DNA from 3 places in the Metabacillus elymi genome. Region 1 is predicted to be linked to each of the others. Evidence: predicted binding sites of a transcription regulator. Region 1 holds the regulator's gene; each other region holds the start of a gene.

Region 1 (4,259 bases):
TCGTTATCTTCCCTTGGACTGCTGAAAAAGGCCAAGTTGCTCGTTTTATTTGCGACATTTACAATCCAGATGGAACCCCATTCGCTGGTGACCCACGTAACAATTTACGTCGTCTATTAGCTGAAATGGAAGAGCTTGGATTCACAGACTTCAATTTAGGACCTGAGCCAGAATTCTTCTTATTCAAACTAGATGAAAAAGGCGAACCAACTCTAGAATTAAACGACAATGGTGGTTATTTCGATTTAGCACCAACTGACTTAGGTGAAAACTGCCGTCGTGACATTGTTCTAGAATTAGAAGAAATGGGCTTTGAAATTGAAGCTTCTCATCATGAGGTTGCACCTGGACAGCATGAAATTGATTTTAAATATGCTGGAGCAATCAAAGCATGTGATGATATTCAAACATTTAAATTAGTTGTTAAAACAATTGCTCGTAAACATGGACTACACGCTACATTTATGCCAAAACCATTATTCGGTGTAAACGGATCTGGTATGCACATGAACTTATCATTATTCCGCAATGGTGAAAATGCATTCTTAGATACTAGCGCTGACCTACAATTAAGTGATACAGCTAGACAATTTATTGCAGGTATTATTAAACACGCATCAGCGTTTACTGCAGTAACAAATCCAACTGTAAACTCATACAAACGCCTAGTACCAGGTTATGAAGCACCATGTTATGTTGCTTGGTCTGCACAAAACAGAAGTCCATTAATTCGTATTCCAGCATCCCGTGGATTAAGCACACGTGTAGAAGTACGTAGTGTTGACCCTGCTGCAAACCCATACTTGGCAATGAGTGTTCTTTTAGCTGCTGGACTTGACGGTATTAAAAATAGTCTTGAAGCACCAAAACCAATTGATCGTAACATTTATGTTATGTCTAAAGAAGAGCGTATTGAAAATGGGATCGTTGATTTACCAGCAACTCTTGCTCAAGCATTAGATTTACTAAAAGCTGACAGCACAATGAAACACGCGTTAGGCGAGCACTTATTTGAGCATTTCATCGAAGCTAAAGAAATTGAGTGGGATATGTTCCGTACACAAGTACACCCATGGGAAAGAGAACAATACATGTCAATGTATTAATAATAAGACCCCTTAACACAATTTGTGCTAAGGGGTTTTTGATTAAACTTCAGGTCAAATAAATACTTGTTTTTAGTAGTTTATTAAATGAAAAACTTGCAGATAAAAACGATGTAATTATCTTAGAGTATATGAAAAAAGCTTGCCGATTGGCAAGCTTTTAATGGATCGTCCGATAAACCCCAATTACTTTTCCTAAAATACTAACATTGCGTAAAATAATAGGCTCCATAGTAGAGTTTTCTGGCTGTAAGCGAATATAATCCTTTTCTTTAAAGAATCGTTTACAGGTTGCTTCATCTTCTTCAGTCATTGCCACAACAATATCACCATTATTAGCAGTCTGCTGCTGTCTTACAATGACCATGTCTCCATCTAGGATACCAGCTTCTATCATACTTTCCCCCATAATTTCTAGCATAAAAACATGTTCCTCGTCATTTACATACCGATCAGGGAGTGGGAAATATTCTTCAACATTCTCAATTGCTGTAATCGGTAAACCCGCCGTTACCTTACCAATCACCGGCACGTTTACAACTTTACTTCTTGGAATATGAAGTGTTTCTTCCTCTTCCAAGATTTCTATTGCTCTTGGTTTAGTAGGATCACGACGAATCAATCCTTTTGATTCTAATCTAGCTAAGTGACCATGAACAGTAGAGCTGGATGCAAGGCCAACTGCTTCGCCTATTTCTCTTACAGACGGCGGATAGCCTTTCTTTTGTACTTCATCTTTTATAAAACTTAATATATCTTGTTGTCTTTTTGATAGTTTCGTCATCCTTTGTGACACCTCGGATTCCTGTAATATATATTTATTATAGCATCATTTACCTATTAATACAAACATAAGTTCGAGTAAACAGTTGACTAGAATGTTTGTTCGTATTATACTGAAAATATAAATACGAACAAATATTCTTATGGGGTGGTAAAATTGAAAAAAGAAACAATATTTTATATTCTATCTTTCTTTGCTGTGGTATTAGCTGTTACAGGGGCTATTTCATATACTGGTACAAATGAAAATTTAGAAAAATTTCATCAAGTAGAAATTGAAGAAGGGGATAGCTTATGGAGTATTGCTGAACAATTCCATGAAAATGCTAACATAACAAAGCAAGATTTTGTAATATGGGTGCAAGATAAAAATAAAATGAATTCAAGTGTAGTTAAACCAGGTGATTTAGTTTTTGTACCAGTAGAGAAAGAACAAATATACCAATTTGAACAGATTGCTAGTGAATAGAAAGTAATCTAGTTACTGGATTTTTCTTATACATAGAAATGATACAATTTTATTAGCTAGGGTGATCCGAAATGAAGGCCATCATTTATTGTAGAGTTAGTACAAATAAAGAGACTCAAGATACCTCAATTGAGAGGCAAAAAGAGGAATTAGTAAAGCTTGCTGAAATACATAACATAGATGTAGTAAAGATAATTGAAGAACGGCATAGCGGATATGACATCGATCGAGATGGAATAATAGAGGCACTTGCTCTTATAAAAGATAAACAAGCGGGCTTGCTTCTTGTACAGGATGATACCCGCTTAGGACGCGGACATGCTAAAATTGCTATTTTACATGAAATAAGAAAATTAAATGCAAAGGTATTTACTCTTAATGAACAAGGGGAGCCGGAATTATCTGAAAGTGATATCATGGTATTAAATATACTTGCAGCGGTTGAAGAATTTCAACGAAAACTCGTAAATTATAAGATTAAAAGAGGAATGAATCGAGCAATCGCAAAAGGATATAGACCACAAGATAATTTATCTAATATAGATAAGGGTGGAGGTCGTGAAAAAATTGATGTACCAATTGAGGAAATAATTAAATTACGTAGTAAGAAACTCACTTTTCATGAGATTGCAGCTACACTAAGAGGTGTAGGTTATGATGTTAGTAAAGCTACTGTTCATAGAAGATATAAAGAATATATTGATAGTGAAACGATCGATCATAACTAGCAAATAGTAATTAATTATATGATTTTTCTGCTTTAGGTTGCATAGGAGTTGTCAATTCTGTCTTCTTTTAGTAATATGACATGTAAGTTAATCACGATTTTACATTGTTAATGTAAAACCACTAGTTGATTTGGATTGTAAAATTAACATTGGACTATTTGTGGATGATTTACCTAGGAAGATCGAGTTGGTTGACTAATATACATAAAAGCCTAAGGAGAATGAAATAATATGTTACCTAAAGATAAAATTGATCGAATAAATGCATTATCAAAAAAATCAAAATCAGAAGGCTTATCAGTAAAAGAACAAGAAGAACAGCAATCTCTACGTCAACAATATTTACAAGCTTTTCGCTCGTCAATGAAAAATACTTTAAAAGGTGTAACAGTTGTTGATCCAAATGGAAATGATGTAACACCACAAAAATTAAAAGATGAGAAGAAGTTTAATCTTCATTAGAAGAATAGATCTTAATGATTTATTCTTTTTTTATTTAAAATATTTCACATTTTTTTCTTTTCAAATATAAATAAAAAATGTTAAGCTCTTCGACAAAAATAGTGGCTTCTTTCTCCGTCTTAAGACAATTCTTGCTTTGATGATCTTTTATAATAATAGAAATAGATGATAGAGGAGGAGTGAAATGGTGAGACACTATTATATTTATTTAATAGAAGAAGAATTTGCTAGTCACTACTTTGGTCGGGAGTCAAAAATTTATCACCTGTTTCAGGATTTTCACTGGACAACAGTTCGCTCAAATCATGTGGCTACACTTGAAAGACAAATTAATTATATTACTAAGCCCATTCCTTCATTATTTATACATCAACTACTTGGTACTCACTTAGCAAATCGTCCTGATTATCAAAATATTCACCATATACATAAGATCGAACTTAAGGCTAATCGAGGGAATGCTACATTAATCGTAAAAGACCGTCATTTAGAGCTTTCCTCTGATGGAAGCTATGAGGCAGAAACGATTTTCTTTGAAGTTCTAAGGAAATTTGATCCTTGTTTTTTAGCGATGGATTTACAAGGTGAAAGATATGGTTGGTTAAATCCGATAAAAGAAAGAAATTTTGGTTAAAAGTGAAGAAATTATAGTACAAATGTTGTATAATATCGTAGGGTTTAGTACACTGTAAGATAGACAACACGAAGGAG
Region 2 (4,259 bases), 1.7 Mb from region 1:
AATGACGATACATGTAACAATGGGGAAAAATATAGTTGTATTCCCTTTTTTAAACACAATATCTCCAGGTAGTTTCCCAATAAATTGCATAAAAATCCCAATGATTAAAAGCACACCACCGATTATCATTAAAACTTTAGGAAACTCAGTCAATGTTTGGAACCTCCATTTGAAAATGTCGATATACCAGATCTGTTACAATTCTTCCTCTTGGAGTTCGTTGTAGAAATCCAATTTGCAATAGATATGGCTCATATACATCTTCAATTGTATGTGACTCTTCACCTATTGTAGCCGAAATTGTATCGATTCCAACCGGTCCTCCTCGGAATTTTTCAATAATTCCAAGGAGAAGCTTATGATCAATATGATCTAATCCTAATTTATCTACTTGAAGCCTCTCTAATGCGTCAACAGCTAATTCAGTTGTGATTGTCTCTACTCCCATTACTTGAGCAAAATCTCTTACTCTCCTTAGCAAGCGATTTGCAATTCTTGGTGTACCACGAGATCTTCTAGCCATTTCGACGGCACCATCATATTCAATACCAACTTCTAATATTTCTGCTGTACGTTCAATAATATGTGCTAGCTGTTTTTCATTATAATATTCTAATCTGCTCAAGACTCCAAAACGGTCACGAAGCGGAGCTGTTAATAATCCAACTCTTGTTGTTGCTCCGATTAGCGTGAATGGCGGGAGATCTAAACGAACGGATCTTGCTGTAGAGCCTTTACCTATGACAATATCAAGGCAAAAATCCTCCATAGCGGGATACAAAACTTCCTCTATTGAACGATGCAAACGATGTATTTCATCGATAAACAGTACATCACCAGGCTCTAGTGCTGTTAAAACTGCTGCTAGATCACCAGGTCTTTCAATGGCAGGTCCAGAAGTTGTACGAATATTCACACCCATTTCATTTGCAATAATCGTTGCTAATGTTGTTTTTCCTAGGCCTGGAGGACCATACAAAAGAACATGATCCAATGTTTCGCTTCGCATTTTTGCTGCTTCAATAAACACCTTTAAATTTTCTTTTACTTTATCCTGTCCTATGTATTGTCCTAAGTTCTGAGGTCTTAAGCTTTGCTCAATATACGATTCCTGTGAATCTGCTTCATTTGATACAAGGCGTTCATCCATGTTTATCACCTTACTTCAATAGCTTTTGCAATGCTTTTTTTACATATTGATCTGTAGTTAAACTTTCTTCTGCAAGAGAAGGAGCAACTTTTTTAATTTCACGTTCGGCATAACCTAGTACTTTCAGTGCCTCAATTGCCTCATTCAAGGCATGATTTGCAGTATGCTTTTTTGAAATTTCTTCATGTGTAAATAAATCTGGCGCATACAAAGCAGCAACATCGCCTAATTTACCTTTTAAATCTAAGATAATTTGCCGTGCTGTCTTTTTACCTACACCTGGAAACTTTACGAGGAATGTATCATTTTCATTTTCAATTGCCTCAATCACCTGTGAGGGATTACCCGAAGCAAGTATAGCTAATGCCCCCTTAGGCCCTATGCCAGTTACATTGAGCAATTTCATAAATAATGCTTTTTCTTCTCTCGATTTAAAGCCGTATAAAGCTAATATATCTTCACGTACATGCTGATATGTATAGATAATGATTTCTTCTTGTTGGCTTTTCTTATAACTAAACGGATTTGGTGTATGGATTTGATATCCTAAACCACGATGATCAATGACAATATACTCTGGCGTCACATCGTCCACATACCCTTTAATAAATTCTATCAACGATATTCACCTCTTTTACGACTGTACCCCATTGTATCAAAAAAAGCGGTTAATCAGAAGGGATTTTGACTACAATGCATCTAAATACGTACAATTGTTCTTACAACCTATTTTACCATTAAAATTTCGCCTTAGGTATTTTTCTGATAATAATAATTTCTTATTAAGAAAAGCTCAGGGTGTACTTATTCTTATCTCGTCAAAAAAGCTAACTCAAAAGATTTTCACCTTTTAAGTTAGCTTTTTTATTTTTTCTCTGACTTTGGATATGTTTCAAGAGTTTTTAAAACCTCTAGATATTGGTCTCTCGATTGTATTCTAATTCCTTGAATTAATTCATCATGCTTTCTACTTTCCAACTTTTTCACATCAATTTGAAAGAAGGATTGAATTACTTCATTCGTCTCTGGTTTTCCATTAAAGATCGATAACGTACCATCATCATCAATTCCGAAATAGCCGTTTGTTTTTAATAGAGGTGAAATATCATCTATACTTCTTTGAAAAACAACTCTCTCTTCATTTTGATCAATTAACTGCCAGCCATCATAGGCAGCCCAGAAATCTTCCATCGAAAGAATTGTTTCATTTGTTACCTCTTCACTTAACTCTCCATCAAGATATACTCTCTGTAAAACTACTTTTACAGTTAAAGGACCTTGAACCATATTTTCTTCTGCTTTAATACTATCTTGATTACCGTTTGCTATTGTTATACTTATGATTACTGCAATAAGACAACAAACGGTAACGATGCGACTTGGATGAAATTTTCTCATCGATCTCACCTCGTTTATTTAAATTCGTACAATCATCACATTGAACGTCAACTAATTTAGGATTAAAAAAATTAGTTAATAGCCTAGCTTATTTTATCTATTAGAGTTGTTTATTATTTCAACACATCTTAACAATTACTGTTTCGATAATATTGTGACCAATTATAGAAGTTTTAACCATAGAATATTCCTACTAAAAAATATTTTTAAAACAATTATTACCTATTTGCTATTCGAGGGATACTCTGTTAATATTAAGGAGAATTATTTTTGTTCGGTCTGTAAGGAAAGAATAAGTGTTTAAACTTTTCGCCTTTGATAATTGAGCAAGGATAGTAATAAATCGTGGAATATCCACACGGGAGGCAACAAACATGCAACAAGGTACAGTAAAATGGTTTAATGCAGAAAAAGGCTTCGGATTCATCGAAATCGAAGGTGGAGACGACGTATTCGTACATTTCTCAGCTATCCAAGGCGAAGGATTTAAAACTTTAGAAGAAGGTCAAAAAGTGACTTTCGAAACTGAGCAAGGTCAACGTGGACTTCAAGCAGTTAACGTTAACAAAGCTTAATTAGCTTTTATGTACAAAAAAGGACTTCTAACGAAGTCCTTTTTTTGTGTATAAATTTTCAACAAAAATAATCAATATATTCCATATTATGCTATAATTGTCATTATTTCATATTTAATATGTTCAATAAAACGAAGTGAATAAAAACTTCTTAGTTGAAAATAAGATTAAGGTGTGAGCAATGTGGACCTTTTTAATGCAGAATTGCGTAGAATTAGAATTACCCTCATTTTTTTAACGATTATTATCGCATTTTCTTCTGGTGATCACACTGTAACGGTGGAGGATGACTCTTATAGTAGTAGTCAAGATGTGTATCCACAATTGGATTACTCCCATATGGTAGATTTAGGTAATGGACACTTTGGTTTACTTACCGCTCATTCAGCAGATTCATCTTTGCAAATTTTAAAAATAATGTATTATGATGAGGCAAAAAATGAATTAGTAGTCAAGAAAGAAGTTCCAGTTGATCAGATTAAATCGCTGGTAAATGATTGAACTAAATTCAAAGGAAATCTTCACTTGAATTATTTCTTTTCTAAAATAATATTTTTTCGCTATAGGCTACTTCATTAAACTTACATTCCTTTTAGGACATATATTGTAGTAAAAGGAGGGGTTACAATGAATAGCTGGATTTTCTTATTTTTAGCTGCTATTTTATCAGGCTTTGCTTTAATTGAAGTTCCTTTAGCTGGTACATTTTTAGCAAGTTTAGCACCATTTACAACAGTGGTGGGTGTACTAACAGTTTTAGTTTTCTCATTAGTCCTCATTTATAAAGGCGTAAAATATTTATTTAATAAATAGTTTCATACTATTCAAAGTCACTCAGTTATCTTATTTCCCTTTACCTGAGTGACTTTTTTTGGATTATTGAGTCGTTTTCAAATACTTTTCTTCATTCCACATTCACTACATTCTCTAAGAAAGATGAAATCCTTAACAGAACTCTTAAATAATGTGTTTCCGCAATTATCACATCGACCACTAATTTCGTCTGGGTATTGTTTAAAATCATAAACTACAGTGGTATCGATACCTTTTGTTTCTCGTTTCGGTTTGTTGTCTTCCATACATATCACCTACAACTACTATTTTCTTTATCATATCACATTTCTTAATTATGCTTG
Region 3 (4,259 bases), 1.3 Mb from region 1:
TCAGCGTGCTCTTCCATTGCTAGGCAAATTGTTTCATTAAATTGTTCAAGCTGTTGCTCATCAAGCTCAGGCTTTTCTTGATAGGAATCAGCCTCTGACCAATCTCTTAGTAGCTTTACATGCTCAGGTAGCATCATTGATGTCCATTTTATATTCCCTCTGTCTCGTATCATGTCATTCACCATCCTCAACAATTATCCACTTTGAAATTCATTCGGATAGCCTAAGTGAAATAATGTATATGCAATCTCTTGATATCCAAGGTCATTTGGATGAATATCATCTCGTCTTGACAATAACTCACCCTGTCTCCCTTTAAAAACAGTGTAAATATCAGCAACGAAAATTGTTGAGCCATTACCAAGGCTATTTAAATGGCGATTAAATAACCGCACCCATTTATCTGCAAGTGGAATTTGTGGTAGCGGGTTATAAAGATTGAGAAGGTAAATCCTATAAGGCACACCACATTCTTTTTTCAGTTCATGTATTGTGCGCATGATTTTTACCATATTGCTATGGCATTCTTTTACTGATTGATTAAGCTCCGTTACATCACCTGTTTCAGCAAGATCCTTACTTGCATTGATTAAATCGTTTCCTCCGGCGGAAATAGTGATGATGTTGGCACGCTTAATTTTCTCGTGTAGATCTGGGCGTTCTACAATCGTAAGTACTGCACCTGTCTCAATGCCAGATTCTGCATATATATCAGCAACTACATGCTTGTTTAGCTCTTTTTCTGTCAGCCTGACATAACGTGCTACAAAACCAGGTGCTAAAAATGATGCACCTACTCCAACCGTTAGAGAATCTCCTAAAGCAACATATGTTAAACATTGCTGTTGTTTAACTGCCATGCTACGTCCTCCTAAGAAAAGCTCAGGGCGCCTTGTTCAGCCTTGAACAATAAGACGCAAGTGAATAGAAGACATTCTTTGTCTGCTATTCACCTGTGGCTTAGACCCAAGAGGGGCTAGGCGCTGGAGCTAGACACCAAAATAAAATCCTTATACACTATTCTTCATTGGAGTGAATCGTAGCTTTTCCATTTGAAATGGGCTTGTTATGCTTTATGTCCACCTACAAGTTTGGCACGATGCTTCGCTGTTCCGGCTGGAGTGTACGACACAGCACGTAAAATTGCATCTGAACCATATTTATGGCGAATTGAATCCATTACATAGCCAAGTGTTCGCTGCTTCGAACGATTTTGGCGAAACAAGTCAAGCTGCATCACGCAATCGTCTTCTATATTTGATAAAGTAATCGATATTTGCCGCACCGTTTTATTTGCGTAAAACTTGTCAAACAGCTGCAAACATATTTCATAAATATCCATTGTAATATTTGTCGGCTGATCAATTGTTTTAGATCGATGAAAACCACCGCCAAATTCATCACGGCTATAGCCAATTCCAAGACTAATCGTTCTTCCGACCTTATTGTGCTGCCGTGCTCTGCGGGCAACTTCCTCACTTATTTCTAAAATGACATGCTTAACTTCCTCGGGATCTGGGTAATCACGAAGCAAAATCTGACTTTTCCCAAAACTAATTTGTCCCTGCATGATCGGTGCCCCGACTGCTGATAAATCCACTCCCCATGCGTGATAGTATAGTTGGTTACCCATAACTCCAAATTTTTTCTCGAGAAGCTCAAGAGGGTAATTGGCTAGCTGTCCGACATTGAAAATCCCCATCCGATTTAATGTTTTTTGCACCTTTGAACCGATCCCCCACATTTTGCTTAACGGCTCAATCTTCCACAGCTTTTCCTTTACATCATCATACGTCCACTCTGCTATACCTGTTTTTTTCGCATCGATGTCTAAGCATACTTTTGAAAGAAGCATGTTAGGTCCAATGCCAATTGCACTAGGGAGACCAAACTCACACTTCATGTCATCACGAATTTTATCGGCAATCGTTTGGGCATCACCCCAAATATGCTCTACCCCATCCACTTCAATAAAGCTTTCGTCCACACTATAGGTATGAATTGCCTCCTTTGGCACATAGCGATGAAGTAATTTTGTTATTTCTGTTGACATCCGAATATAGGTACCCATCTTCGGATTAACAATTTTAATCCGCGGGTCCTTTGGAACTTCAAATAATCTCGCCCCCGTTTTAATGCCAAATTCCTTTTTCATTTGCGGAGAAGCTGCCAGTACAATACTCCCTTGGCGCTCAGTATCACCAACAACGACCAAATAACATGTTAGGGGATCTAAACCAAGTAAAACCGCAGCACAGCTTGCATAAAAGCTTTTCATATCAATACAAAGGATTTTTCGTTTTGGTAACTGACCGTAGTCTTCAATCATGACCGCTTCCTCCAAACGGAATGTATGTTCGTATTTATTATATTCTTTATCTTAAGCGAATATACGTTCTATTTCAATGGAAGTTTTCACCATCAGGGATGAAAATTCCGTCGAAAAAAGACAACGAAAAAAGTATACTAGCAATAGCGAGGTGGAAAATGGAGAACGAATTTTTATTAAAAATGCTCAAGAATAGCTTTTTACAATATGGCCGAGATCTTGATATAGATCCGCTTTCGAAAGATGATTCCTTACAACTAATTGAAAAGATTACAAACGAAAAAGATAAGGACACAGAGTGGTACGAGGTTGTGGAAGATGTTGTATACTCGTATTTAACAAACCAGGAATAAAGACAAAAGCGCTGGAGTTGGATGTGTTGGATGTCGAGTGATTATCCAAGTACAGGAAATGTATGTACAGTAGGATTTATAAAGAAAAAGGTAAGCACCAAAAATATCAGTGCTTACCTTTTTCTATTTTACACACTCATTGGAAAGTAACCTGTCCTTTTTAAAGGAAGCATTTCCTTGTCAGCTTCCGCTAATTCAATAAAGTACCCATCGTCATCTAATGCAAAAACATGCTCTAATTGCTGTGCAGCCTCTCTCATCCTACCGAGAGCAACGAGAAAACAAGCGCGATTATAGAGACAGAACAGGTCATCTGGATTTAATTCAATTGCCTTATTAATTGCGGCTAAGGCTTGATCTGTCTGTCCTTGACGATGAAAAATTAGGCCAAGCTGATTGTAGTTGTCTTCATTATTTGGTTCTAATTCAATTGCTGCCTTACTCGCTTTCTCAGCGTCTAGAAACTTCTCCATTTGGAGGTATAATCTAGCAAGATTATAATAGCCCTTATCAATTGTAGGCTCAATCAATAAACAACGATGATACATCACTTCCGCTTCTAGTAGATCCTCTCGTTCAAATAAAACGTAAGCTAGTAAATTCATATATTCTGGATCCTCGTGTTCAGTTAAACAGAATTCAAGCAATTCTTTCGCCTTAGTCAAATAACGGTATTGCTTAGAGAGTTTCACATTTGCCATTTCTTCAACATATAAAGCCGCAAGACGATAGGCTATGTCGACATTTGCGTTATGAGAATATGCCTTCTCTAACACCTTTACCGCATCACTTGAAAGATCAGCTTGAACGTAAAAATCGGCAAGCCACATCACAGCCCTAACATTTTTACGATCTAATTTAATTGCTGTCTCATAAAAACCAATGATAACCCCGGCATGAGCAGTTATCTTCGTAAAATTTGTTAACCTTTTAAAGAATCCCTTCAGTTCACTTAACTGTTCAGGGGAATTCCCTTCTTGAGAAGCCACTTTTTCATAAGCAGCAGCGGTAAACATAAAAGCAAGACTTCTTTCAGCCTTTTCAAGCTTTAACTTATTATAATAACTTTCTAGCTTTAAAACAGAGCGAGTATTGCCTGCAACCTCAACCAATAACTTGTAAAGATCACGATCATCTACATGCTCTTCAATGAGTAATAATAAAGCAGCCTTAGCTTGCTTATTATTTCCTTGTTTCATCCAAAGTTTTGCTCGATGATACAAGAGCTGTGGCTGATGTGGGCTAGTTAATAACGCTTCATTTAAGTATTCTTCCTCTTTTTCAAGATCACCAAGCTTCCCATACACATACGCAATGGAATCAAGAATAAACACTTTATCGTGTTTCCTCATTAATCCATTTAGAAAGTCAAGAAGCTTTTCAAGATCTACTTTATGATCAATAACACCAACTAAATCTTCTACCTTTACCCCAAAAGGATTTGAATAAAAGGCTTTCAGTAAATAGTTCCTTTCACTAGCTCTATCCTCCAGGATAGAGGCAATGGATGCAAGGTCTAATAACGCCTGTTCATGTGATGGATCAAGCGTAAGGACCTTTTGATAGTAGGTTTCTGC

What was found. Region 1 encodes LexA, which represses DNA repair genes until DNA is damaged. Its sites were predicted from a motif close to CGAACATATGTTCG; they were not measured.
Region 2: a site for LexA is predicted at 1,857-1,870, ahead of ruvA (Holliday junction branch migration protein RuvA). Genes of this name have one in related genera too.
Region 3: a site for LexA is predicted at 2,386-2,399, ahead of HUW50_RS26805 (Y-family DNA polymerase). Genes of this name have one in related genera too.

The regions. Positions count from the first base shown of each region.
Region 1 covers NZ_CP055263.1:4,418,285-4,422,543, forward strand. Annotated here, with positions in the region: gene glnA (type I glutamate--ammonia ligase) at 1-1,106, shown strand, start outside; gene lexA (transcriptional repressor LexA) at 1,267-1,890, opposite strand; gene yneA (cell division suppressor protein YneA) at 2,047-2,358, shown strand; gene HUW50_RS20325 (YneB family resolvase-like protein) at 2,430-3,086, shown strand; gene HUW50_RS20330 (DUF896 domain-containing protein) at 3,318-3,548, shown strand; gene sirA (sporulation inhibitor of replication protein SirA) at 3,733-4,182, shown strand.
Region 2 covers NZ_CP055263.1:312,552-316,810, forward strand. Annotated here, with positions in the region: gene HUW50_RS01585 (DUF2905 domain-containing protein) at 1-153, opposite strand, end outside; gene ruvB (Holliday junction branch migration DNA helicase RuvB) at 146-1,150, opposite strand; gene ruvA (Holliday junction branch migration protein RuvA) at 1,161-1,769, opposite strand; gene HUW50_RS01600 (intercompartmental signaling factor BofC) at 2,015-2,548, opposite strand; gene HUW50_RS01605 (cold-shock protein) at 2,923-3,123, shown strand; gene HUW50_RS01610 (hypothetical protein) at 3,307-3,624, shown strand; gene HUW50_RS01615 (hypothetical protein) at 3,751-3,936, shown strand; gene HUW50_RS01620 (DUF8096 family protein) at 4,014-4,202, opposite strand.
Region 3 covers NZ_CP055263.1:5,759,775-5,764,033, forward strand. Annotated here, with positions in the region: gene HUW50_RS26795 (YolD-like family protein) at 1-173, opposite strand, end outside; gene HUW50_RS26800 (GDSL-type esterase/lipase family protein) at 195-860, opposite strand; gene HUW50_RS26805 (Y-family DNA polymerase) at 1,067-2,329, opposite strand; gene HUW50_RS26810 (YqzH family protein) at 2,488-2,682, shown strand; gene HUW50_RS00005 (tetratricopeptide repeat protein) at 2,811-4,259, opposite strand, start outside.